One region of the Micromonospora sp. NPDC047644 genome, then DNA from elsewhere that is predicted to be linked to it. Evidence: riboswitches for the same ligand, from Rfam matches in the RefSeq annotation. Region 1 holds a riboswitch; the other holds the start of a gene.

What was found. Region 1 has a riboswitch for S-adenosylmethionine ahead of AB0877_RS21055 (aminotransferase class V-fold PLP-dependent enzyme). Riboswitches for the same ligand answer to the same signal wherever they lie in the genome.
Region 2: linked by a shared signal. The riboswitch ahead of AB0877_RS23720 (ABC transporter substrate-binding protein) and the one ahead of AB0877_RS21055 (aminotransferase class V-fold PLP-dependent enzyme) in region 1 are both predicted to bind S-adenosylmethionine.

Annotation. Positions count from the first base shown of each region.
Region 1 covers NZ_JBEYSY010000012.1:149,299-161,311, reverse strand. The annotation lists gene AB0877_RS21090 (S8 family serine peptidase) at 1-1,341, opposite strand, end outside; gene AB0877_RS21085 (glycerol-3-phosphate dehydrogenase/oxidase) at 1,660-3,525, shown strand; gene AB0877_RS21080 (hypothetical protein) at 3,614-4,150, shown strand; gene AB0877_RS21075 (FAD-linked oxidase C-terminal domain-containing protein) at 4,161-5,561, opposite strand; gene AB0877_RS21070 (DUF4031 domain-containing protein) at 5,629-5,913, shown strand; gene AB0877_RS21065 (metal-dependent phosphohydrolase) at 5,885-6,541, opposite strand; gene AB0877_RS21060 (FUSC family protein) at 6,648-7,883, shown strand; gene AB0877_RS21055 (aminotransferase class V-fold PLP-dependent enzyme) at 7,909-9,168, opposite strand; SAM riboswitch class IV at 9,215-9,335, opposite strand; gene AB0877_RS21050 (PrsW family intramembrane metalloprotease) at 9,359-10,858, shown strand; gene AB0877_RS21045 (hypothetical protein) at 11,132-11,299, opposite strand; gene AB0877_RS21040 (co-chaperone GroES) at 11,447-11,785, opposite strand; gene AB0877_RS21035 (AI-2E family transporter) at 11,891-12,013, shown strand, end outside.
Region 2 covers NZ_JBEYSY010000014.1:164,889-176,901, forward strand. The annotation lists gene AB0877_RS23700 (BTAD domain-containing putative transcriptional regulator) at 1-1,999, shown strand, start outside; gene AB0877_RS23705 (Na+/H+ antiporter) at 2,138-3,712, shown strand; gene AB0877_RS23710 (amino acid ABC transporter ATP-binding protein) at 3,721-4,464, opposite strand; gene AB0877_RS23715 (amino acid ABC transporter permease) at 4,461-5,234, opposite strand; gene AB0877_RS23720 (ABC transporter substrate-binding protein) at 5,274-6,134, opposite strand; SAM riboswitch class IV at 6,408-6,519, opposite strand; gene AB0877_RS23725 (amino acid transporter) at 6,606-8,561, opposite strand; gene corA (magnesium/cobalt transporter CorA) at 8,715-9,848, shown strand; gene AB0877_RS23735 (hypothetical protein) at 9,865-10,050, opposite strand; gene AB0877_RS23740 (2'-5' RNA ligase family protein) at 10,260-10,775, opposite strand; gene AB0877_RS23745 (DUF664 domain-containing protein) at 10,854-11,363, shown strand; gene AB0877_RS23750 (SCP2 sterol-binding domain-containing protein) at 11,444-11,893, shown strand; gene AB0877_RS23755 (glycogen debranching N-terminal domain-containing protein) at 11,890-12,013, shown strand, end outside.

The DNA of each region.
Region 1 (12,013 bases):
GGCCGCCACCGCGGCGACCCGCCTGCTCGGGGTACGTGCCGTCGGCCGGGCGAGCAGCACGGCGTACCCGATGGCGACCAGGACCGCGACGGCGAGCCCGACGCCGGCGGCGACCGCCACCCAGAACGGGATGTCCCGGGTGCCGACCAGCAGCAGGCTGATCTCTTCCGGGTCGGTGAAGGCCAACGGGCCGAGCGTGGCCAGACCCACGAGCCAACCGGTCGCCGCTCGGCCGGCGCGCGCGGCCTGGGCCGGGTCGGCGGTTGGCCCGGCCCAGAGTGCGGCTTCGGCCGGGTCGGCGGTGGGCCCGGCCCAGAGTGCGGCCTGGGCCGGGTCGGCGGTGGGCCGCCAGGTGGCGGCCCAGAGCGCGGCCAGCGCGAAACCCACCGGCGGCAGGGTCAGCAGCGCGGGCAACTGCGCGCCGGACTGCCCGGTCCCCGCCGCGAGCAGCAGCAGCGCCACCCCGGCGACCAGTCCGCCGACCAACACCAGCCGAGCTGGCCGGGGTGGTCGCCCAACCGCGAACCGGGCCCAGAAGGGGGCGTCCAGCAGCGTCGCGGCGAGCACCCCGAGCGCGGCGGCCGCCAGCAGCGCGAGAGCGGTCTCCAGAAGGCCGCCGAGCGCGCCCAGCCAGGCCCACGGCAGCAGCAGCGCCAACCCGGCGGCCACCGCGAGCAGCGGCACCGGGCCGGCACGGCGCACCCGCCGTCCGGCCGACTCCGCGTTTCCGCTGGCCTCGGGCCGGGTGGCGTCGCCGTCTCTGGCGGCCGCGATCGGCGTGGCGTCGCCGCCTCCGGTGGCCTCGGGCCGGGTGGTGCCTCTGCCCACGACGGTCTCGGGCCGTCCGGCGGCCTCGGGCCGCGTGGTGTCGCCGCCTCCGGTGGGTGCCGGGCCGCCGGCCGGGCCGACCAGCCCGGGGTACGCCCACCGGCGGGTCGACCACCGCACGGCGAGCGCGCTGAGCGACGTGGCGCCGGCCAGCGCGGCGAGGTACGCCTCATGGTGCACCGGCGGCACTGCCCGCAGCAGGGTGAGCACACCGAGTACGAGTGCCCCGATCAACCAGGCCCGCCCGGTGGCCCGGACCGCGCCCGATCGGGGCAGGACGGCCAGCAGCAGGGCGGGCGTGCCGGCCAGCACGACGGTGGCCAGGCCGAGCACCGGCCAGAGCCAGCCGAGCCGGTCCCGTCCGAAGCCCAGCAGCACCTGGTCGGTGAGCCAGCCACCGGTCTGGGTGCCCACGGTGACCGCAACAGTCCAGCAGCCGGCGAGCACGGCCGCGACCACCGGCCACGGGGAACTGCGGTCGCTGGGGCCCTGGTACGCAGGTTGACCTTGCATCCGAGAACCTTACGACTACGAGGAAGGGATTCGACCCGACCGTCGGGTTCCGAGACGCCGAGGAACCGTGCAGATCTTGGACAGTTTCCGTCACGCGATGACGGAAACTGTCCAAGATCTGCGAACGGTCGGCCGGGGGTCGTGTGGCGCGGTCGGCCGGGGGTCGTGTGGCGCGGTCGGGTGGGGTCGGGTGGCGCGGTCGGCCGGGATCGGCCGGGGTCGAGTGGCGCGGTCGGCGGGGTCGGGTGGCGAGGTCGGGTGGCGGGACGTGTCGTGCGGGCTCCGCAGCAGGTGGGCGCGGTGCGGGGCGGGCGGCGAATGTCGACAGGGCGCCTCGACGGTTACGGTGGACAGGTGCGCGACCCGAATGTCTCCCGATCCGTCGCCGGTCAGCTCTCACCGGTCCGCCGTGCGTCCGACCTGCGTCGACTGCGTGCCGAGCGCTTCGACGTGCTGGTCATCGGGGGCGGGGTGACCGGAGCCGGTGCCGCCCTGGACGCCGCGTCCCGTGGCTTGAAGGTGGCGCTGGTCGAGGCGCGTGACCTCGCCGCCGGGACTTCCAGCCGGTCCAGCAAACTCATCCACGGTGGCCTGCGGTACCTGGAGCAGTTGGAGTTCCACCTGGTCCACGAGGCGCTCACCGAGCGCGGCCTGCTGGCCACCCGGCTCGCGCCGCACCTGGTACGCCCGGTGCCGATCATGGTGCCGCTGCCGGCCGGGCGGGGCCTGCGGGACCTGCCGGCCCGGGTCTTCCGGCGTTCGTACTACGGCGCCGGGGTGGCCGCGTACGACGCCTTCGCCGGGCTCTTCGGCGGGGGTCGGGGAATGCCCCTGCACCGTCACCTGACCCGGGAGGGTGCCCGGCGGATCTTCCCGAGCCTGCGGGCCGACGCGCTGGCCGGGGCGATCCGCTACTACGACGGGCAGGTCGACGACGCCCGGCTGGTTGTCACCCTGGCCCGGACAGCGGCCAGCCTCGGCGCCACGGTGGTGAGCAGTGCCCGCGCCGTCGGGTTGATCCGGCAGGCGCGCGAGGTGACCGGCGTCCGCGTCCGGGACCTGGAGGCTCCGCCGGGCTCGCCGGACGCGGAGTTCGAGGTGCAGGCCCGCACCGTCATCGCCGCCACCGGTGTGTGGAGCGACGACATGTCCCGGATGCTCAACGACGTCGGCCTGCGGCCCGGCATCCGGGTGCGCGCCTCCAAGGGGGTGCACCTGGTGGTGCCCCGCTCGGCGATCACCGGTGAGACGGGGCTCATCCTGCGTACGGCGAGTTCGGTGCTCTTCGTCATCCCGTGGGGCGGGCACTGGATCATCGGCACCACGGACACCGACTGGCGGCTGGACCGGTCCCACCCGGCCGCCTCGGCCCGCGACATCGACTACCTCCTCCAGCAGGTCAACACGGTGCTGGAACGGCCGCTGACCACCGCCGACATCGAGGGGGTGTACGCCGGGCTGCGGCCACTGCTGGCCGGCGAGGCCGACTCGACCTCGAAGCTCTCCCGGGAGCACGCTGTCTTCGAGCCGATGCTCGGGCTGCTGCTGGTCGCCGGCGGCAAGTACACGACGTACCGGGTGATGGCGTCCGACGTGGTCGACCGGGCCGTTCGCCGGCTCGGTGGCGCTCGCTCGTCGCGTACCGCCGACCTGCCGCTGCTCGGCGCGGACGGTTACCCGGCGATGTGGCGCGACCGGGCCGACCTGGCCCGCCGGCACGGGGTGCCGGTGGGCGTGGTGGAGCACCTGCTGGAGCGGTACGGCACCCTCACCCTGGACCTGCTGGCGCTGGTCGACGCCGATCCTCTGCTGGCGTCCCCGTTGGCTGGTGCTCCGGAGTATCTGGCGGCGGAGGTCGCCTACGCGGCGCGGGCCGAGGGCGCGCTGCACCTGGAGGACGTGCTGACCCGGCGGACCCGCATCTCGTTCGAGACCAGCCACCGGGGGCTGGAGTCGGCGGAGCACACCGCAGAGCTGATGGGGGCGGTGCTCGGTTGGGACGCGGCCACCCGGGCGCGCGAGGTCGAGCACTACCGGGTTCGGGTGGAGGCGGAGCGGCAGTCCCAGTTGATGCCGGACGACGCGGCGGCGGACGCGGCCCGCCTCGGCGCTCCGGACGTCAGGGGTTACGCGGCTGACCGGGGTGACGACAACCAGGCGGAGCTGCGCTCGTCCGCTCGATGACGAATTGCGACGTTACCGATGGGTAACCATCGATACCGGCCCGGATGGTGGTTTCGAACGCTACCTACGGTGGGGTAGGTTTCCGCGCGTGCTAGCCCGCGCGCGCCCTCGTCTGCTCGTACCCTTGCTCGCCGTCGCGCTCGTCGGCGCCCTGACCGGGTGCTCCCTGTTCGAGGGAGACAAGCCGAGCACCCCGGTGGCGCAACCGACCCCCGGCACGGCAGGTGGCGGCTCGCAGCCGGAGATCCCCACCACTGTGGCCGCCGGTCAGGTGAGCCTGCTCCAGCGGCTCGGCGAGGACGGGCCGATGCGCACCCTGAGCGTCGAGCGGAACGGCGCGTGGCAGTGCGTCGACTGCGCCGGCGACGGCGTGACCTCCCGGGGCACCCTCGCGCCGGAGCTGACCGAACGGCTCCAGGTGCTGCTGGCCAACCCGAAGCTGGCCGACGAGACCGATCAGGCCCGGCGGTACCGGACAACCTGCATCGACGCGCTGACGTCCAGCCTCATCACCTCGACCGGGCTGATCACCTCCCAGGACTGCCCGGGCGAGGAGCTCACGCCGGTCGCCGGGGAGATCCTGCTGCTGCTCACCCAGGCGACACCGGCCGAGGTCAAGGGCTGACCGCAGCCGGTCAGAGCACCTTGCCCGGGTTGAGCAGGCCGGCCGGGTCGAGCGCCGACTTGATCGCCTGGTGCACCCGGACACCGACCGGCCCGATCTCCCGGGCCAGCCAGTCCCGCTTGAGCAGCCCCACCCCGTGCTCACCGGTGCACGTGCCGCCCAGGCCCAGGCCGAGCCGCATGATCTCGTCGAAGGCCCGCCGACCCCGCTCCACGCTCGCCGGGTCGGCCCGGTCGACGACGATGTTCGGATGCATGTTGCCGTCCCCGGCGTGCCCCACCACGCCGATCGGCACCTCACACTCGGCCGCGATCCGGGCAACCCCGTCCAGGAGCGCGGCGAGCGCGCCGCGCGGCACCGCCACGTCGTCGATCACCAGACCGCCGTTGCCGCCCGGGTAGGCGTCCGCCGCGAACTTCTCCATCGCCGGGTGGGCCAGCCGGCGAGCCTGGAGCAGCGCCGCCGCCTCCACCGCGTCGGTGGCCGCGTAGACCTCGTCGGCGCCGACGGCCTGGCACACCTCCGCCAGCACGGCCAGGTCGTCCGCCGCGCGGGAGCCGGTGTCGGCGGCGGCCAGCAACAGGGCCTGCGCGTCGGTCCGCAACCCCATCGGTCGGTACGCCTCGATCGCCCGCAGGTGGGTCTGGTCCAGCAACTCCAGCAGGCTGGGGGTGAGACCGCGAGCCGCGATCTCGGCCACCGCCGCGCCGGCCGTGGCGGTGGATCCGAAGACCGCCACCAGGGTCAGTGAGTCGGCCGGGGCGGGCCGCAGCGCCACGGTCACCTCGGTGATCACGCCAAGGGTGCCCTCCGACCCGACGAACAGTCGGGTCAGGTCATATCCGGCCACCCCCTTGGCCGTACGCCGGCCGGTGCGCAGCACCTCACCGGAGGCGAGCACCACCTCCAGGCCGAGCACGTACTCGGTGGTCACTCCGTACTTCACGCAGCACATGCCGCCGGCGTTGGTGGCCACGTTGCCGCCGATCGTGGACGACTCCCAGGAGCCGGGGTCCGGCGGGTACCAGAGGCCCTGTTCCGCCACCGCCGCGGCCAGCGCCGCGTTGACCACGCCCGGTTGGACCACGGCGATCCGGCTCACCGGGTCGATCTCCCGGATCGCGTTCATCGCGACGGTGCTGAGCACCACCGCGCCGTCCACCGCGTTCGCCGCGCCGGCCAGCCCGGTCCGTGCGCCCTGCGGCACCACCGGTACGCCGTGCCGCGCCGCCGCCTGGATCACGGCGACCACCTGTCCGGTGTCGCGCGGGCGGGTCACCACCAGCGGGACGCCGGCGGCACACAGATCGGCCTCGTCCCGCTGGTGCAGGCGCAGCAGGTCCGGATCGGTGAGCACGGCGTCGTCACCGAGCGCGGCGCGCAGGTCGTCGAGGAGCGCGGTGGGGGCCATGCAGCCGAGGTTAGGGCGGTACCGGGCGATCATCAACATGATCGACTGAGCGGGTTAACGTGGCACCGTGCTCTACCTGGACCGGCCGGCCTGGCCGTGGCGCGGCCGGCTCTGGTCGCACCTGATCAGTGACGTCTCGTACGCCGAGCTGCACGCCTTCGCCGAGGCGCTCGGCGCTCCCCGGCGCGGCTTCGACCGGGACCACTACGACATCCCGGCGGACCGGTTCGCGGCGGCGGTGTGGCTCGGTGCTGAGGTGGTGCCGAGCCGGGAGCTGGTCCGGTTGCTCCGCGCCGCCGACCTGCGTCGGCCGAAGCACCTGGTCAAGCCGCGTTCTCCGGTGCCCCGGTGAGGGCGGCCAGCTCGCGGCGCACATTGTCGCGGGCGGGCTCCTCCCACCGGCTCGCCAGCGGTGGCGACCGGAACAGCGCGGGCAGCGACAGCAGGCCGGTCAGCACGGCGGCCCGCCCAGCCCGGAAGGCAGGCTCCGGCACGTGGGCGTACTCCCGGCGGATCGCCGCCGCGTAACGCTCGTAGCTGGCCGGCGGCGCGGCCAGCACGGCCAGGTCGGCGTCGCAGAGCAGCACGCCGTCCCGGTCGCCCGGCGTCACCGCGTGCCCGGCGGTGAGCAGCACCAGCCGGCGCACCTCGGCCACCGTGGGCCCCGGCACCCCGAGCCCGGTGAGCACGCTCTCGGCCAGCGCGGCGCTGTCCCGTTCGTTGGTGTCCCCGTCGGCCCGGGGGTCGTAGACCGCGTCGTGGAACCACGCCGCCAGCCGGACCGCGTCGGCCCGATCGGCCAGGTCGGCGTGCTGGTCCACCACATCGAGCACCGCCGTCAGGTGGCTCACCGTGTGGTAGTGCCGGTGCGGCTCCCGCCAGCGGGCGATCAACTGCTCGCCGGCGCTGGTGGTGTCCGGACCGGGCCTCGCGCCGGCACCCCGGGCCGCCGCCCGCCACCGGTCCAACAGATCGACCACCGCCCGAGTGTGCCGCATTCACCCGTGACGCGCGGGTAGGGAGGGTTCAGCGGGCCCACCACGGGTAGTCGCGCCCATGGCCGTGGCCCGGGACAAGCGACAGCCGATGGTGCGACGTACCGCGCTGCGCGACGGTTTGGTGGACATCGACGGCGCGCGGATCGCCGAGGCCACCGAACAACTGCGCCACCGCGGCCGGGCCACCCTGCACGACCGGCTGCACCGGGTACGGATGGCCGGCGGACTCGCGGTGCAGGCCGGGCTGGCCGCCGGGCTCGCGTACCTGATTTCGCACAAGGTGCTCGGCAACCCGCAGCCGGTCTTCGCGCCGATCTCCGCGGTCGGCACCCTGGCCGCGTCGGTCGGTCAGCGGTTCCGCCGGACCATCGAGCTGATCGTCGGGGTGGGGGTCGGGGTGTTCGTCGGCGACCTCCTGATCTACCTGCTCGGCACCGGGGCGTGGCAGCTCGGCCTGGTGGTCACCGTGGCGATCCTGCTCACCATCTTCGCCGGAGCGAGCGTGGCCATCGTCATCCAGGCGGCGGCCACGGCGGTGCTGATCGTGACGTTGAGTCCGTCGACCCAGAACCTGGAGATCCCCCGCTTCGTCGACGCGTTCCTCGGGGGCGGAATCGCGCTGCTGGTCACGGCGGTGCTGCTGCCGCTGAACCCGCTCCGGGTGATCAACCGGGCGGCCCGCCCCGCCCTGGACCTGCTCGCCGCCCAGCTCGACGCCACCGCCGACGGGCTGCGCAACCGGGACCGCGCCACCGTCCAGGCCGCACTGGAGAGGCTGCGCAACAACAAGGAGGAGCTGGCCACGCTGGGCGAGGCGATCGAGGGGGCGAAGGAGACCGCCACCCTCTCCCCGGCCCGCTGGCACCGCCGCGACGAACTGACCCACTACGCCGAAGCGGCCGACCCGATCGACCGGGCGATGCGCAACAGCGGCACCCTGATCCGCCGGTCCGTCACGCTGGTCGAGGACGAGGAACCGGTTCCCGATCCGATGCCGGACGCGATCGGCCACCTCGCCGAGTCGGTCCGGCTGCTCAAACACGAGTTCGCCGCCGGTGAGGAGCCCGAGAAGGCGCGGGAGCGGTCGCTGCGGGCGGTCAGCGAGGCCGGCCGGGCGTACGGCGACGGAGTGGGGTTCTCCGGCAGCGTGGTGATCGCCCAGATCCGGACGACAGCGAGCGACCTGCTGGTCGCCTCCGGCATCGAGCAGGAGGAGGCGAACCGGTGGATCCGCACCGCCTTCGGTGAGCAGGAGCGCCCGGTCGGTGAGCCCGCCGAGCCCGGCGAGACGCCGAAGCCACCCACCGCCCCGCCGATCGGCTGAGCGGAAACGACCGCCCGTACGGACCTCAGGCCAGCTCGGCCAGGGCCGCGAGCAGCCGATCCACCTCGGCGGCCGTGCTGCCCAGCCCGATGCTGGCCCGTAGCGCGGTGGGCGGCAGGTCCCGCCGGCCGGTCCGCCCCGCCGCCTCGCCGAGCAGACGCCGGGCCAGCGGGTGGGCACAGAACAACCCGTCCCGTACGCCGATGTGGTGCTCGGCGGCCAGCCGGGTGGCCACCTCGGTGGAGTCCCAGCCGGCGACCACGAACGAGACGATGCCGACCCGGGGCGCGTCCGGGCCGAAGGTGCGCAGCTCGACGACGTGCGGCAGGGCGGCGAGGCCGCTCCGCAGCCGGGCCAGCAGGGCCTGCTCGTGGGCGGCCAGCGCGCTCCGGTCCGCCTCGTCGAGCGCCCTGCACACCGCCGCCAGCGCGACCGCTCCGAGCAGGTTCGGGGTGCCGCCCTCGTGTCGGGCCGGGCCGGTCGCCCAGGTCACGTCGTGGGTGGCCGGCCCGACGTGGCTGGTGGCGCCACCGCCGGCCAGGTAGGGCGGGGCGGCGTCCAGCCAGTCGGCGCGACCGATCAGCACGCCCGCGCCGAACGGCGCGTACAGCTTGTGGCCGGACACGGCCAGATAGTCGACGTCCAGCGCCAGCAGATCGACCGGGGCGTGCGGGGCGAGCTGCGCGGCGTCGAGCGCTATCCGAGCACCGTGCCGGTGCGCCACCCGCGCCAGCTCGGCGACCGGCCACCGCTCACCCGTCACGTTGCTCGCACCGGTCACCGCGACCAGCACCGGCAACGCCGGGCTGCTGCCCCGACGCAGCTCGGTGAGGGCGGCGGCGAGATCACGAACCGCCCCGTCGGGGTCGCTGGGCACCGGCAGCCGCACCGACCCGCGCGGCCAGGGCAGCAGGTTGGCGTGGTGTTCGCCAGCGAACGTGACCACGGTGGTGCCGGCCGGCACGGCCCGTGCCAGCAGGTTGAGCGCGTCGGTGGTGTTGCGGGTGAAAATCACATGATCGTCGGCGCGAGCGCCGAAGAAGTCGCCGATGGTCTGCCGGGCCTGCTCGTACGCGAGGGTGCAGCGCCGCGACAACGCTCCCGCTCCGCGATGCACGCTGGCGTACCAGGGCAGCAGCTCGGCCACCGCGTCGGCGGCGGCCCGCGCACACGGCGCACTGGCCGCGTAGTCCAGGTTGATCTCGCCGGGCACGCCGAGGACGTCGAGCGACGCGGACGGCACGGTGGGCAGGCTGGGCAGCGAGGGGACGAGAGTGACGGACACGCCGGAACCTCCGGGGTCAGGGACCCCGGGTGCGACATCGGGACGGGGTCCGCGCTTGCCCAGCACACCGATCGGGCTGGGCCCGGTCATCACCCGGGGCACCCCACCGCGAACTCGACGAGGGTTGCCGGCCAGCAAGCCGGGGCTTGACGCTGGCGCTCGTGACCTGCCGGCAGCATAGCGGCTACCGATGCGGCCGAACCAGCCGGCGGTGGATGGCTACGCTGACCGCATGGCCGACACCCCGCCCGGTTCACCGCTGCCGCCTGCGCCCGCCGCACCGCCCGCGCCCGCCGGCCCGCCCACGGGCAAGACGCCGCGGATGCCGCTGCGCCGACTGGGCTGGCGGCGGTTCCTGGTGCTGGCCGGGGTGGTGCTGTTGATCGCGGCGTGCGCGGTCTTCATGGTCTTCACGCTCGGCCAGTCGCTCGGTGTGCAGGCCCTGCTGATCGGGGTGGTCGCCGCCATTCTGCCGGTGCCGGTGCTGGTCGGGTGCTTCCTCTGGCTGGACCGCTACGAACCGGAGCCGTTGAAGTATCTGATCTTCTGTTTCGCCTGGGGGGCGTTCGTCTCCACCGCCGCCTCGCTCACCGTGAACGACTTCGCGGCCAACCGCTTCGACGACTGGGGCCTGCCGTCGGCGCTCACCGGGGTGCTGGTGGCGCCGTTCATCGAAGAGCTGACCAAGGCGTTGGGCCCGATCCTGCTGCTGGTGTTCCGCCGCCGCGAGTGGTCGGGGATCACCGACGGCCTGGTCTACTGCGGGCTCGCCGCGGTCGGCTTCGCGATGGTGGAGAACATCCTCTACCTGGGTGGGTTGGGCTATGCGTCCGGTGCCGACCGGTACGGCCCGGCCACCGGCATCCAGCAGGTCATCGCGATCTTCATCCTGCGGATCCTGCTGTTCGGGTTCGCCCACCCCCTCTTCACCTCGATGACCGGTGTGGGGTTGGGTATCGCCTCCCGGACGGCGGACCGGCGCATCCGGGTGCTCGCGCCGATCGCCGGTCTGCTGCTGGCGATGATGCTGCACGGCACGTGGAACCTGCTGCCCACGCTGACCCAGGCCACCGGCGAGGCCATCATCATGCTGTACGGCTTCCTGGGTCTCATGGTGCCGGTCTTCTTCGGCACCGTGGGGCTGGCGCTGTGGCTGCGCGCCTGGGAGGGGCGGCTCACCGAGCGGGTCCTGCCCGACTACGTACGCGCCGGCTGGCTCAGCCCGCCCGAGGTGGCCGCCCTGAGCAGTCTCGGCCGGCGGCACGCGGCCCGGAGTTGGGCGCGACGGGTGGCCGGCGACGCCGGGGTACGGGCGATGCGGGGTTACCAGTCCGCCGCCACCCGGCTGGCCCTGCTGCGCGACGGGGCCCTGCGCGGCCTGGACCGCAAACCCGCCGACCAGGAGCGGACCGCCCGCGAGGAGCGGGAACTGCTGGACGCGATCACCGAATACCGGTCGTTCTTCGTGGGTCGGGACCCGCAGGCTCCGGCGGGGGTCTGGGACGGCACCCGCTACCAGCTGCGCTTCCCGGACGGCACCGAGCGCGCGGTGGACGCGCCGGACGAGCCGGTCGTACCGATCCCGGTGGTGCTGTCGCCCGCCCCGGCTCCGGCGGGCTACCCCCCGCCCGCCCCGCCCGGCTGGCCCGCCCTGCGCCCACCCTCCCCCTGGCCCCCAACCCACCCCTAACCCGCCGCCGCCCGCCCACCCACGCCCAGCCCGCCCCGAACCACGGCGAGCCTGCCCCCGCCCTCGCGCCCCCACCCCACCCCGCGTCGATCTTGCAGTTTCGGTTGTCGAAAAGCGTGGAATGCCCCATACGTCGGGACAGTAAGTGCAAGATCGCGGACGTGGGGTGTGAGCGACTCGCGCGTGGCGTGACGCGTGGGGGCGGCGGACGGGTTCCGGGCGGGTGGCGCGTGGCGTTACCCGCGTGACGCGTGCGCGTGGTCTGGCTTTGGTTCAGGTCATCAGGGAGGTGAGGAAGTCACCGAGGCCCTGGAACATCGCGATCAGCGCGGCGCCGATCGCCCGGAACATCTGCGCGGCACCGTCCGGCCGGAAGGCCATGAAGTAGATCAGGAACGCGACACTGCCCCAGGTCAAGAGCTTCTTCACGAATACCGGCATCGTCCCTCCCCAGGGCCACGGTCGCCGGATGGCTTCCCGTCGTGCGGCTGGGCAAACGGTGCGCGACGGGGCCTGGTGACCGAGGAAGGGGCGTCAGAGGTAGAGACCGAGGAAAGTGCGTCAGAGGTGGAGGCCGGCCGAGGGACGTCAGAGGTAGAGGCCGGTCGAGTCGTTCTCGATCCGCTCGGCGGCCACGGCGTGCACGTCCCGCTCCCGTAGCAGCACGTAACCGCGACCGTGCAGCTCGACCTCGGAGCGCTCGTCCGGGTCGAAGAGCACCCGGTCGCCGGAGACGATGGCGCGCACGTTCGGCCCCACCCCGACCGCGGTGGCCCAGGCGAGGCGCTTGCCGACAGCGGCGGTCGCCGGAATGACGATGCCGGCGGTGGAGCGGCGTTCGCCGTCGCTGCCCTCCATCCGTACCAGCACGCGGTCGTGCAGCAGGCGGATCGGCAGGCCGGCGTCGAGATCGTTGTCGGCGGTCACGTCGCAGACGCTACCGTGTGGCCATCGGTGGCCGACCGGTGGTTACGCCGGAGGTGGTCGGGGCATTGTGTGGCGGATCCCCCCTACGGTGCTGGGAACGGACGTATGCTGTCCGACCTGTCGCTGTCGGCGGGCCGGGTTCTCTGCCAGGAGGTGCGCTTGAGCCGCTTCGAGCGGGTACGCGGGCGGCTTCGCCGCGCCTACCAGTCACGACAGGAGTCGGCGCGG
Region 2 (12,013 bases), on a different contig from region 1:
CTACCGGGCCACCGAGATCAGCCCGGAGTTGACCGCCACGCTGGCCCGCGCCGCGGGGCTGGAGCCGGTCCGGGAATATCTCGCCGGCCTGCCCGCGTCGGCGACCGGCGAGCTGGCCGGGGCCATCGTCGGGGCGGAACTGGACCAGGCCACCGCCCGGTCGATCCACCGGCGCAGCGGCGGTAACCCGTTCTTCGTCCGCGAGCTGGCCCAGCTGTACGCGAGCACGGGACAGGCGGGGTTGGCCGCCGTGCCGCCCGGGGTACGCGACGTGATCCGGCACCGGTTGGCGCAGCTACCCGCCTCGACCCGTACCGTGCTGCGGCAGGCGGCCGTGCTCGGTCGGGACCTCGATCCGGACGTGCTGGGCGCGTTGGCCGGTGACCCGGTGGCAGCGCTGGACGCCGTGGACCGCGCCCTGGCGGCCGGGTTTCTCAGTGAGCGGGAGTCCGACGGGCGGCTGCGCTTCACCCACATCCTGGTCCGCGACACGCTCTACGCCGACCTGTCAGCGCCGCGCCGCGCCGCCTGGCACGCGGCCGTCGCCGAGGTGCTGCGACAGCGGGCACCCGTCGAGCCGGCAGCCCTCGCATACCACCTGCTGCGCGCCGGGCCGGCCCACGCCGCCGAGGCGTCGACACACGCCCAGGCGGCGGCCGAGCGGGCCGAGCGGGACGGCAACCCCCACGAGGCGACTCGGCTGTGGGGCCAGGCGATCGACGCGTACGACAGTGCCGCTGAAGTCGAGCCGCGTGGGCGGGTGACCGCGCTGCTCGGCCTGGGGCGGGCGCTCGCCGTGACGGGCCGGCTGGCCGAGGCGCGGCTGCGGCGTGCCGAGGCGATCAGCGTCGCCGAGTCCACCGGCGACCCCCTGCTGATCCAGGAGGCGCTGGCGGGCTTCGACGTGCCCGCCAGTTGGACGCGCAACGACGACGACCTGCTCTCCGGGCACATCGTCCGGGCCGCCGAACACGCCCTGACCGCGCTCGGCCCGATCGGCTCGGCGCAGCGCAGCCGGCTGCTGAGCACCCTCGCGCTGGAGTTGCGCGGCACCACCACCGATCGCGGCCGCCGCGCCGCCGTCGAGGCCGAGACGATCGCCCGCGACATCGGCGACCCCGCTCTGGTGGCGTTCGCGCTCAACGCCCGCTTCATGCACGCCTTCCACCGCGTCGGTCTGGCCGACGCGCGGGCCCGGATCGGCGTGGAACTGGTCGAGCTGGCCGCCCGGCACCACCTGGTGACCTTCGAGGTGCTCGGCCACCTCGTCCTGGTCCAGGCCAGCTGCGCGCTGGCCGACCGGCCCGCCGCCGACGCGCACGCCAACGCCGCCGACCGCCTCGCCGAGGCGTACGAGCTGCCGTTGGTCGGTGTCTTCACCCGGTGGTACGCCGCGCTGCGGCTGGCGTTGGGCGGCGACCGGGACGCCGCGGCAACCGCGTACCGTGCTGCCGCCGAAGAGCTACCCGCCGACGGTATGCCGGGCCTGGCCCAGGGGTTGCTGCCGCTCGCCCTGCTCGGCCTGCGCCTGGCCGACGCGGTGAGCGACGCCCCGCCGGCGGGTGACCCCCGGCTGGCCGCGGCGCGGCGGCCGATTCCCGGGCCGGGTGACGAGGACTGGGCGCGGTGGGACTGGGGCCCGCATGAGCCCTGGGTTCGGCCCCTGCTGCTGGCCGCCGCCGACGACCCCGGTGCTGCCACGGCGGCGTTGCGGGCCCTGCCGGACGGGCCGCACGACCTGCTTCGGGAGGTGCGGCTGTGCCTCACCGCCCGGGCGGCGCTGGCCGTCCGCGACCGACCCACCATGGAACGCGTCGCCCGCGCGCTCCGCCCGGCCGCCACCGAACTGGCTGCCGGCAGCGGGGTGCTCACCGTCGGCCCGGTGGCCGCGCACCTCGCCGATCTGGCCGCCGCGCTGGGCCGCGACGAGGAAGCCGCCGAGCATCGCCGTACCGCCCGGCTGCTCCTGGCACGCGTCCGCGCCGACGACCCGTCCTGAGCGCCGCGGCGGGTGTGCCTGGCCAACGCGCTCTGGCTCCCCGGCGACTTGCCGGTTTCGGCCGGAACCAGCCGTGGGGTGCGGTCAGATGGAACCACCGGCGTGTCCACCGTCGGCCATGATCCGAGGGGGGTACGCGTGGAGGCGCTCATCCTGATCGTGGCACTCGGCGTCACCGTCCTTGTCGGCACCACCCTCGGCGGCCGGTACCGGGTCGCCCCGCCGGTGCTGCTCATCGCGTTGGGTGTGCTGCTCGGGCTCACGCCGCCGCTGTCCGAGGTCACCCTGGAACCCGACCTGGTCCTGCTGATCTTCCTGCCGGCGATCCTCTACCGGGAGAGCCTCACCATCAGCCTGCGGGAGATCCGGGCCAACCTGCCCGTGATCGGGCTGCTGGCCGTGGTGCTGGTGGTGCTCACCATGGTCACCGTGTCGTTCGCCGCGCAGGCGTTCGGGGTGAACCCCGACGCCGCCTGGGTGCTCGGCGCGGTCCTCGCGCCTACCGACGCCGCCGCGGTCACCGGCCTGGCCAAGCGGTTGCCCCGGAAGCTGCTCACCACCCTGCACGCGGAGAGCCTGGTCAACGACGGTACGGCGCTGGTGATCTTCGCTGTGGCCGTGGGGCTGCTCAGCCACAGCGAAGACCCGGGTGTCCTGGGCATCGGCGAGGAGTTCGTCGGCGCCAGCGTCGGCGGTGTGGTCGCCGGCCTGCTGGTGGGGGCCGCGGTGGTGCTGATCCGCAAACGGCTCGACGATCCGTTGCGCGAGGGTGCGCTCAGCGTGCTGACCCCGTTCGGTGCCTTCCTGCTGGCTGACTCGGTGCACGCCAGCGGTGTGCTGGCGGTGGTGGTCGCCGGCCTGGTGCTTGCCTACGCCGGCCCACGGGTGATCCGCGCCCGGTCCCGGGTCCTGGCGTACGCGTTCTGGGACCTGTCCACCTTCCTGATCAACGGCGGGTTGTTCGTCCTGCTCGGCACGCAGATTCCTCGCGCGGTCCGGGGGATCACCAGCACCTCGCCCCCGAGGGCTCTGGTGATCGTGCTGGTGGTCACCCTCGTCGTGATCGGCACCCGGCTGCTCTTCGTCTACCTCACCGCACAGATCGCGAGGCTTCGGCGTCGCCGCATCATGGACCCGAGCCAGGGGCCGTCGAGCTGGCGGGTCGGCACCGTCGCGGGCTGGTCCGGTTTCCGGGGCGCGGTGTCGCTCGCCGCCGCCCTGGCCGTCCCGACGGTGATGGTCGACGGTCAGCCGGTGGCCGAACGCGACCTGATCATCTTCGTGACCGCGCTGGTGATCGTGCTGATCATGCTGCTTCAGGGCACCACCCTGCCGTTGGTGGTGCGCTGGGCCGGGCTCACCGGTGACCCGGAACGCGTCGACGAGGCCCGCAACGCCCGGCGGCGGGCGACCGAGGTGGGCCTGGCCGCCCTACCGCAGGTCGCCGCGGAGGTCGGTGCCCAGGACGAGTCGGTGCGCCGGCTGGAGGCCGAGTACCGACGGCATCTGGCGGACCTCGACGAGAGCGGTGGGAACACCGCCGAGGAGCGCCGGTTGGAACACCGACTGCGCCTCGGCGTCCTCGCCCACAAGAGGCGGGAGGTCACCCGGCTGCGCGACAACCGGGAGATCGACGACCTGGTGCTCCAGGAACTCCAGTCCGCGCTGGACAACGAGGAGATCCGGCTGCTCGGTCGCGGACCCAACGAGTGACGGAGGGCTCAGAGCACCTGGTCGAGGAACCGGCGCAGCCGCGGATGCTCGGCCCGCTCGAAGACCGCCTCGGGTGGGCCGGCCTCCAGCACCACGCCCCGGTCCATGAAGGCGACGGTGTCGGCGACCTGCCGGGCGAAGCCCATCTCGTGGGTCACCACCACCATGGTCATGCCGGCGGCGGACAGGTCGGCCATCACCCCGAGGACGCCCTTGACCAGCTCCGGGTCGAGCGCCGACGTCGCCTCGTCGAAGAGCATCACCTCGGGGCGCAGCGCCAGCGCGCGGGCGATCGCCACCCGCTGCTGTTGACCACCGGAGAGCTGCGCCGGCCGGGAGTCCGCCTTGCCGGCCAGCCCCACCAGCTCCAACTGGGCCCGGGCCACGGCCTCCGCCTCGTCCGCATCGAGCTTGCGCAGCCGGCGCAGCGCCAGCGTGACGTTGCGCAGCACGCTCATGTGTGGGAAGAGGTTGAACTGCTGGAACACCATGCCCACCCGTTGCCGCAGCGCGTCCGGGTCGTCGCCGAGCACGCTGCGCCCGTCCAGCAGCACGTCGCCCCGGTCCGGTTCGATCAGCCGGTTGATGGTGCGCAGCAGCGTGGACTTGCCCGACCCGGACGGGCCGATGACGCAGGCCGTCGCGCCCCGCGGCACCGAGAGGTCGACGCCGCGCAGCACCCGGTTCGGCCCGAAGGCGAGGTGCACGTCGCGGACGTCGAGGCTGACCGAGGTGGTGGTGTCGGTGGTCATCGTCGGCTCCCTTCGGTGGTGGCGGTCGACAGGTCCTCGTCGTCCTCATCGTCGGGCGCGGTGGCCGGCCGACCGTTGCGCAGCCGTCGGTCGATCCAGTTGACGACGTGCGTCAGCGGGACCGTCAACGCCAGGTAGAAGAGCCCCGCCAGCAGCAGCGCCGATTCGTTGCCGGTGGTGGCCGCGTAGTCCTGCCCGATCCGGAACAGCTCCCGCTGGCTGGCCACCAGGCCGAGGAAGTAGACCAGACTGGAGTCCTTGATCAGCGCGATGAGCTGGTTCACCCAGGCCGGCAGCACCCGCCGGATGCCCTGCGGAATGATCACCAGCCGCATCGCGTCGGCCCAGGAGAAGCCGAGCGCGCGGGCGCCCTCCAACTGGGCGGCCTCCACCGACTGGATGCCCGAGCGGAAGATCTCCCCGATGTACGCGGCGGCGATCAGCGACAGCGCCAGAATGCCCAACGGGTAGGGATCCGGCCCCCAGACCTGCATGCCCAGCGGGGCCAGCCCGACCCCGATCAGCAGGATCGTCGCCGCGGCCGGCAGCCCCCGGAACACGTCGGTGTAGACCCGCGCCGGCCAGCGCAGCCAGCGGCTGCGGGAGATCCCGGCGACGGCCAGCAACAGGCCGAGCACCGAGCCGAGCAGGGCGGCGGAGACCGCGAGGATCAGCGTGTTGGGCAACCCGACGGTCAGCATCTCGGGCAGCGCCTCGCGCATCGCGTCGGCGTCGAAGAAGGTCTCCCACAGGGTGGTCAACGGTTCCATCGGTTGCTCCTCCTACCGCCCCGCTCGCTCGTCACCGGCTCAGGACGCGGCCGACGCGGACGCCGACGGCGCGACCTTGACCGCGCCGCTGCCCGGGGCGAAGTCCGCCGGGATCGGCCGGCCCGGGTAGTACTGGGCCTGCAACCGGTTCCAGGTGCCGTCGGCGATGACCTCGTCGAGGGCCTTGTTCAGCGCCTCGCGCAGCTTGTCGTTGCCCTTGGCCACCGCGTACGCGGTCGGTGCCGGGCTGAGCTGCTTGGCCGCCACGGTGATCTTGCCCTTGCTGTCGGCGGCCGACTTCTCACCGATCTCCGCCGGGGCGATCCAGGCGTCGGCGGTGCCCGCCTTGAGCTGGTTGATCGCGCCGTTGTAGTCCGGCACCCGCACCGGGTTGAGCTGCTTGCCGGTGGCGTAGTCGTCCTGGACGGTGCCCTGCACCACCACGACCCGCTTCCCGGCGAGCTGGTCGAAGCCGGTGATCGGCGAGCCGGCCGGGACGTCCAGGCCGAAGTAGCCGAAGTCGTAGCCGTTGCCGAAGTCGACGGTCTTCTTGCGGGCCTCGGTGATGGTGATCGAGGAACTGCCCACGTCGAACTTACGGTTGTTGACCTGGCTGAGCAGTGCGGAGAAGTCGGTGCCGACGAACTCGACCTTGAGGGAGAGCTTGCCGGCCACGGCGGTGAGCAGGTCGTTGTCGAAGCCGGTGAACTTGCCGTCCTCGAGGTACACGTTCGGCGGGGCGTCGGTCAGCGTCCCGGCGCGCAGCACGCCCGACTGGGCCAGGCCGTACGGGTTGGCGTCGGAGGAGTCGTCGTTCCCGCAGGCGGTGAGGGCGGTGGCGGCGAGGATCGTGACCGCGCCCAGGGCGGCGGCGCGGGTCAGGGCAGGAAGGAATCGCACTGGTGTCTCCGAAGGGTGGTGTCTCGGCGCGCACGGACGTACGCCACCGACGGCGCGCCCGATGGGCGTACCGGTGGGAAAGGAGCTCGGGAAGGTGGTGCTAGAGCGCGGTGCCGCCACGACAGGCGGCGCTGCACATTCGCATCATGTCCACGTGCCGTCGCCGGATCAGTACGGGCGAGGGGCGACCGGTGCGGGTGCCCGCGACGTCGGTCGGTCCGGTGGTGCCGAGGATGCGCATGGTTCTCCCGGGTCTGTGCTGACCTGGGTGCCAGGCCACGCTTGCACCGACGTCCTGCCGGTGCCTGGTCTTCACCCGGGGCACCCCACCGCGGAGGAGGGTTGCCGGCCAGCGAGCCGGGGCTTCGCGCTGGCGCTCATGACCTGCGCCGAGGCTAGCAGCAGGAACGGGTGGATCGTCCAGTCGGTATGACCACGCTCACTGTGCGCGACGGGCTGTCGACTCGCAGGTCAGCCGGCATGGACGTGCGGTCGACGGTGCGGGTCGGGCTCCTGGCGGCGCAGGATCTCCCGGGTCACCGAGGCGATGGCACCCTGTCCGAAGGCCAGGTAGCGCAGGAAGTTGCGGGTGGGGCCACCCTCGGACCACTCGAAGTAGATGTGGGGGCGCCGACGGCTGCGGTCGCGGATCTCCAGCAACAGGGCGGCGAGCGCGGTGGGCACCGACGAGCTGGCCAGGCTGAGCACCGGGAAACGGCCGTCGACTTTCCCACCGCGGACCAGCAGCTCGGTCTCGAAGTCGGACGGGTCGGTGACCGTGACCTCGACGAAGATGACGTCGCTGTCGTCGGGAAAGTCGTTGTCCGCCATGGTCTGCGCCAGCTTGGCGCGGTACTCCGCCTCGTCGCGCCGGTCGGGTTCGTGCGCGACGAGGCGGATCCGTCGTCCGGCGCGTTCGTCGATCATCCGCGCCGCGGTGTGGTCCAGCTCGACGTGGTCGACGCGCAGCTCGTAGGCCCGCATCAGCCGGGACAGCACCGACACCAGGATGATCCCGCCGATGAAACAGGCCGCGATCTTCACACCGTCCGGGCGCTCCACCACGTTCGCCACGGTGGTGTAGACGAAGATCAATGCGATGACGCCGAAGGCGATGGTGCGGCCGCGCTGACGCTGCCGGCGCGCAGCGAGCGTCACCGCCGTCGCGGCCGAGGTGATCAACACCAGGACCCCGGTGGCGTACGCGCCGCCCTGCGCGTCCACGCTGGCCTCGAAGACGATCGTGATCAGAAACGCGACGGCGGTGAAGACCAGCACGAGCGGCCGGACGGCTCGCGCCCAGGTCGGCGCCATGCCGTACCGGGGCAGGTAGCGCGGCACGAGGTTGAGCAGACCCGCCATCGCGGATGCCCCGGCGAACCAGAGGATTCCGATCGTGGACAGGTCGTAGACGGTGCCGAACACCTCGCCGAGGTGGGCGTGCGCCAGGTACGCCAACGCGCGCCCGTTCGCCGGTCCGCCCGGCTGGAAGGCCTCCGGCGGGATGAGCACCGTGGTCGTCACGCTGCTGGTGATGAGGAAGACACTCATGATCACCGCCGCGGTGGTGAGCAGCCGGCGCGCGCCACGGATCCGGCCCAGCGGTCGTGCCTCGGAGTCCTGCGGGTCACCCCGTACGCTCGGCATGACCGCCACCCCGGTCTCGAAGCCGGACAGACCCAACGCCAGCTTCGGAAAGACCAACAGCGACAGCCCGACGACCAGCCACGGATCGCCGTGCCCGGTGGTCAGCATCGTGGTCCAGTCGCCGACCGCGCTCGGATGCGTCGCCACCCGCCACAGCGCGTCGGCCACCACCACCGCGTTCAGCGTCAGGTAGACCGCGACCAGGACGACGGCGATCCCGATGGCCTCGGTGAATCCCTTGAGGAACACCGCGCCCAACAGCGACACCAGCAGCAGCGTGACCAGCACCTCGTGACCCTTGAGCCCGCTCGGCCAGAACGGGTTCTCGTCGATGTGCGCCGTCGCGTCGGCGGCCGAGAGGGTGATGGTGATGATGAAGTCGGTGGCCACGAAACCGAGCAGCACCAGCACCAGCAACTTGCCCGGCCAGTAGCTCAGCAGGCGTACCAGCATCGCGATGGAGCCCTCACCGTACGGGCTCTCCACCGCCACCCGCCGGTAGACCGGCAGCGCCCCCAGCAGGGTCACCAGCACCAGCACCAGGGTCGCCACCGGTGAGAGCGCGCCGGCGGCCAGCGCCGCGATGCCCGGCTGGTAACCCAGCGTGGAGAAGTAGTCGACGCCGGTCAGGCACATCACCTTCCACCACGGGTGGTGCCGGTGCTCCGGCGGGCGCCCGTGCGGCCCCGGGTGCTGTACGGCCTGGTCCGAGCCGGCGTCGAGCAGCCACCCCCGCAACCGGCCGGTGCTGTCGACCTTCACCGGCGCGTCCCCCGTCATCCCCCACGGTCACCGTGAGTATCCGCCCGGCGGGCCGTCCCCGTCCGCCGGTGCGCGGAACCCGGCCGACGCCACGGCGGGTTTCAGGGCCCGGGGCAGCGGGGAAGCAGCGCCCCGGGCTGGACGGGACGGCGCCGGGGGAGGGGACAGGGCATGGTCGGCGGCCGTCGCTTCCGCCCGGGTGGTGGCTTCGGCCGCCAACTCGACGAGTACGAAACCAGGGTCGGTGTGCCGCCGCCCACGGAGTCACCCGCCGCCGCGTCTCACGGTGGTCTGGTGGACAGCGCGGTCTACGTCCGAGGGCACCGGTTCGCCTCGCCGTCCGGCCTCGCCGAGACGTACCGCTGCCTCCAGGAGCAGGACGGCGCGATGGCCTGGATCGGGCTGTACCGGCCCGACATCGAGCAGATCACCTCGCTGGCCCGGGAGTTCCGGCTGCACGACCTGGCCGTCGAGGACGCGATCAACGCCCACCAGCGGCCCAAGCTGGAGCGCTACGGGCACACCCTGTTCGTGGTGTTACGCGCCGCCCGCTACGACGACCTCCGGGAGGGGGTCGAGTTCTCCGAGCTGCACCTGTTCATCGGCCCGGGCTTCGTGGTCACCGTCCGACACGGTGAGGCGCCCGACCTGGCCGCGGTGCGGCGACGGCTGGAGACCGAGGCGCAGATGCTCGCCCGGGGGCCGGAGGCGGTCCTGTACGCGATCCTCGACCAGGTCGTCGACGGGTACGCGCCGGTGGTGGCCGGACTGGAGAACGACATCGACGAGATCGAGACCCAGGTGTTCGGTGGCGATCCGAACGCCAGCCGCCGCATCTACGGGCTCAGCCGGGAGGTCATCCAGTTCCAGCGGGCCGCCCGCCCGCTGCTCAGCGTGCTCGGCGCGCTGGCCGACGGCGCCGGCAGCGCCAGCGCCAACGAGGAGCTGCGCCGCTACCTGCGCGACGTGACCGACCACCTGACCCAGGTGGTGGAGCGGGTGGACGGTTTCCGGCACCTGTTGCAGAACATCCTCACGGTCAACGCCACCCTCGTCTCGCAGCAGCAGAACGAGGAGATGCGCAGCCTGACCGCGGCCAGCTACAGCCAGAACGAGGAGCTGAAGAAGGTCTCCTCCTGGGCGGCGATCCTCTTCGCTCCCACGCTCATCGGCACCGTGTACGGCATGAACTTCGTCCACATGCCGGAGCTGAACTGGCGCTTCGGTTACCTCTTCGCGCTGCTGTTGATGCTGCTGGTCTGCGGCACCCTCTATGTGATCTTCAAGCGGCGCGGCTGGCTCTGACCCGTGCGGCCGGGATTCACTCGATGCCGCGCAGGATGTGCCGTTCGTCCTCGACGTCGTCGTCGCCGGCACTGATCCGGCCGAGCAGTACGGCGGCCGCCCAGATCGTCAGTGGCGTGGCCGCCCCGGTCATTCCCCCGCCGGTCCGGTCGTCCCGGGTCTGGCTCCGCTCCGAGCGCGGTGGCCTGCGCTGAGCCTGCATGGGCCCTGCCTCTCCTCGTCGAAGCCGCCGTGGGTGGCGCGGGGTGACCCCGCGCCACACCGGCCGGGCGGACCGCCTGTGAGCAGCCCACCACCGGTACGACAGCCACTCGAACCTTCCCACGCCTGGCCGCATCCGCACCGCTTGTTTTCGGGTTTCCGACTGTCACCCGCCAAACCGGACATTACGCCTCGACGGTCGAGGCGCGGTCACGGCAGCGGGTGGGCGATTCCGCGGGCGTGGTCGGTGAGCGCCGCGCCGACCACTGTCGCGCTCAACGGCAACACCTCCAGACAGCGGCGCACCGCGGCAGCCATCAGCGTGTTCGGCACCCGCATGGAGAGCGTGCAGTGCGGCACCCACCGCCCCGGCCGGTAGTGCTCGGCGAGGGCGACGCCGGCGGCGGCGAGCCGGTCGTGCACCAGCCGGTGGTGCGCCAGCAACTCCGGGGTGGGCGCCGGGCCGAGCCACAGCACCCGACCGACGAACTGGCCGGCATGGTGGAAGTCGAGCCGCAGCGGGGCTGCCACCACCGTCCCCTGTAGCGCCTCGACGACCTGCTCCGGGTCGAACCGGGGGGCCACCATGAGCGAGACGTGCGGACGGTGGCGCCGCTCCAGCAGCGAGCGCATGCTCTGCACCCCCTCGGCCTCCAGCGCGTCCCAGAGCACCCTGATCCGGCGGGTGGCGTCCGGGTCCAGGTACAACTCCACCGCGGCGACCATCCGATCACCGTAGCGGCCGAGGTTTGCCCGCCCGGTTCCGGCGGTACCTGTTCGGAAACCGACCGGGAAGGCGTACCCGTGAACGTGAGTGACCTGCTGACCGAGGCGTACGACAGGCTGCCCGACCTCGTCCGCGCGGCGGTCGACGGCCTCGGCCCCGAGCAACTGCGCCACCAGCCCGGGCCGGGCGGCAACTCGGTCGGCTGGCTGGTCTGGCACCTCAGCCGGGTGCAGGACCACCACGTCGCCGACCTGCTCGACGCCGAGCAGATCTGGGTCAGCGGAGACTGGGCCGGTCGGTTCGGGCTGACCCCCGACCCCGACGACACCGGCTACGGGCACTCGCCCGCTCAGGTCGCCGCCGTACGGCCGGAGAACGCGCAGGCGTTGATCGACTACTACCAGGCGGTCGCGGCGCGTACCGCAAGCCTGCTGGCCGGTCTGGGCCCGGCGGACCTGGACCGGGTGGTCGACGAGTCGTGGGACCCGCCGGTCACCCTCGGCGTCCGGTTGGTCAGCATCGTCGACGACGACCTGCAACACGTGGGCCAGGCCGCCTACGTGCGCGGCCTGATCGAGGCCGGCTGACGCGTCCCTCACCCGTTGCGGGTGAGCCGGCATCACCCCGACGCGGGTGATCCTGCGGGGAACCGTGGGGAGGGGACCCGATGGGCGCGACGGCGGAGCAGTACCTGCGACAGCTGGACACCGATCGGCGGCCTGACCTGCCGGAGACCACAGCGGGAACGCTGCGGCTGGACGTCCGCGACGACGGCAGCACCGATCACTGGTACCTCACCGTCGCCGACCAACAGGTGCGGGTGGCACGGTCGGCCGACGACGCCGACCTGGTCGTCAGCGCGGACCGGCGGGTGTTCGACCAGATGGTCGACGGGCAGCTGCACCCCGGCGCGGCGCTGCTGCGCAACGACCTCGCCCTGCACGGCGACATGCGACTGCTGATGCTGCTGCGGCGGATCTTCGCAGGGCCCAGCGGCGCCCGGCATCCCCGGGAACTCGGCCGGGCTGCCCTCGCCGGGCGGCCCTCGGACCGGAGCGCGGCGGGTGCCCCGGCCCCGGACCGCGGCCTCGTGCACGCTCGGGAGGAACGGTCGTGAGGCAGGAACTGCTCCACGTGATCGCCGGTAACGTGTTCGCGATCTGCGACGCCCAGGGCGACATCGAGGCCGACCCGCGGTCACCCGTCGGGCTCTTCGCGTACGACACCCGCTTCCTGT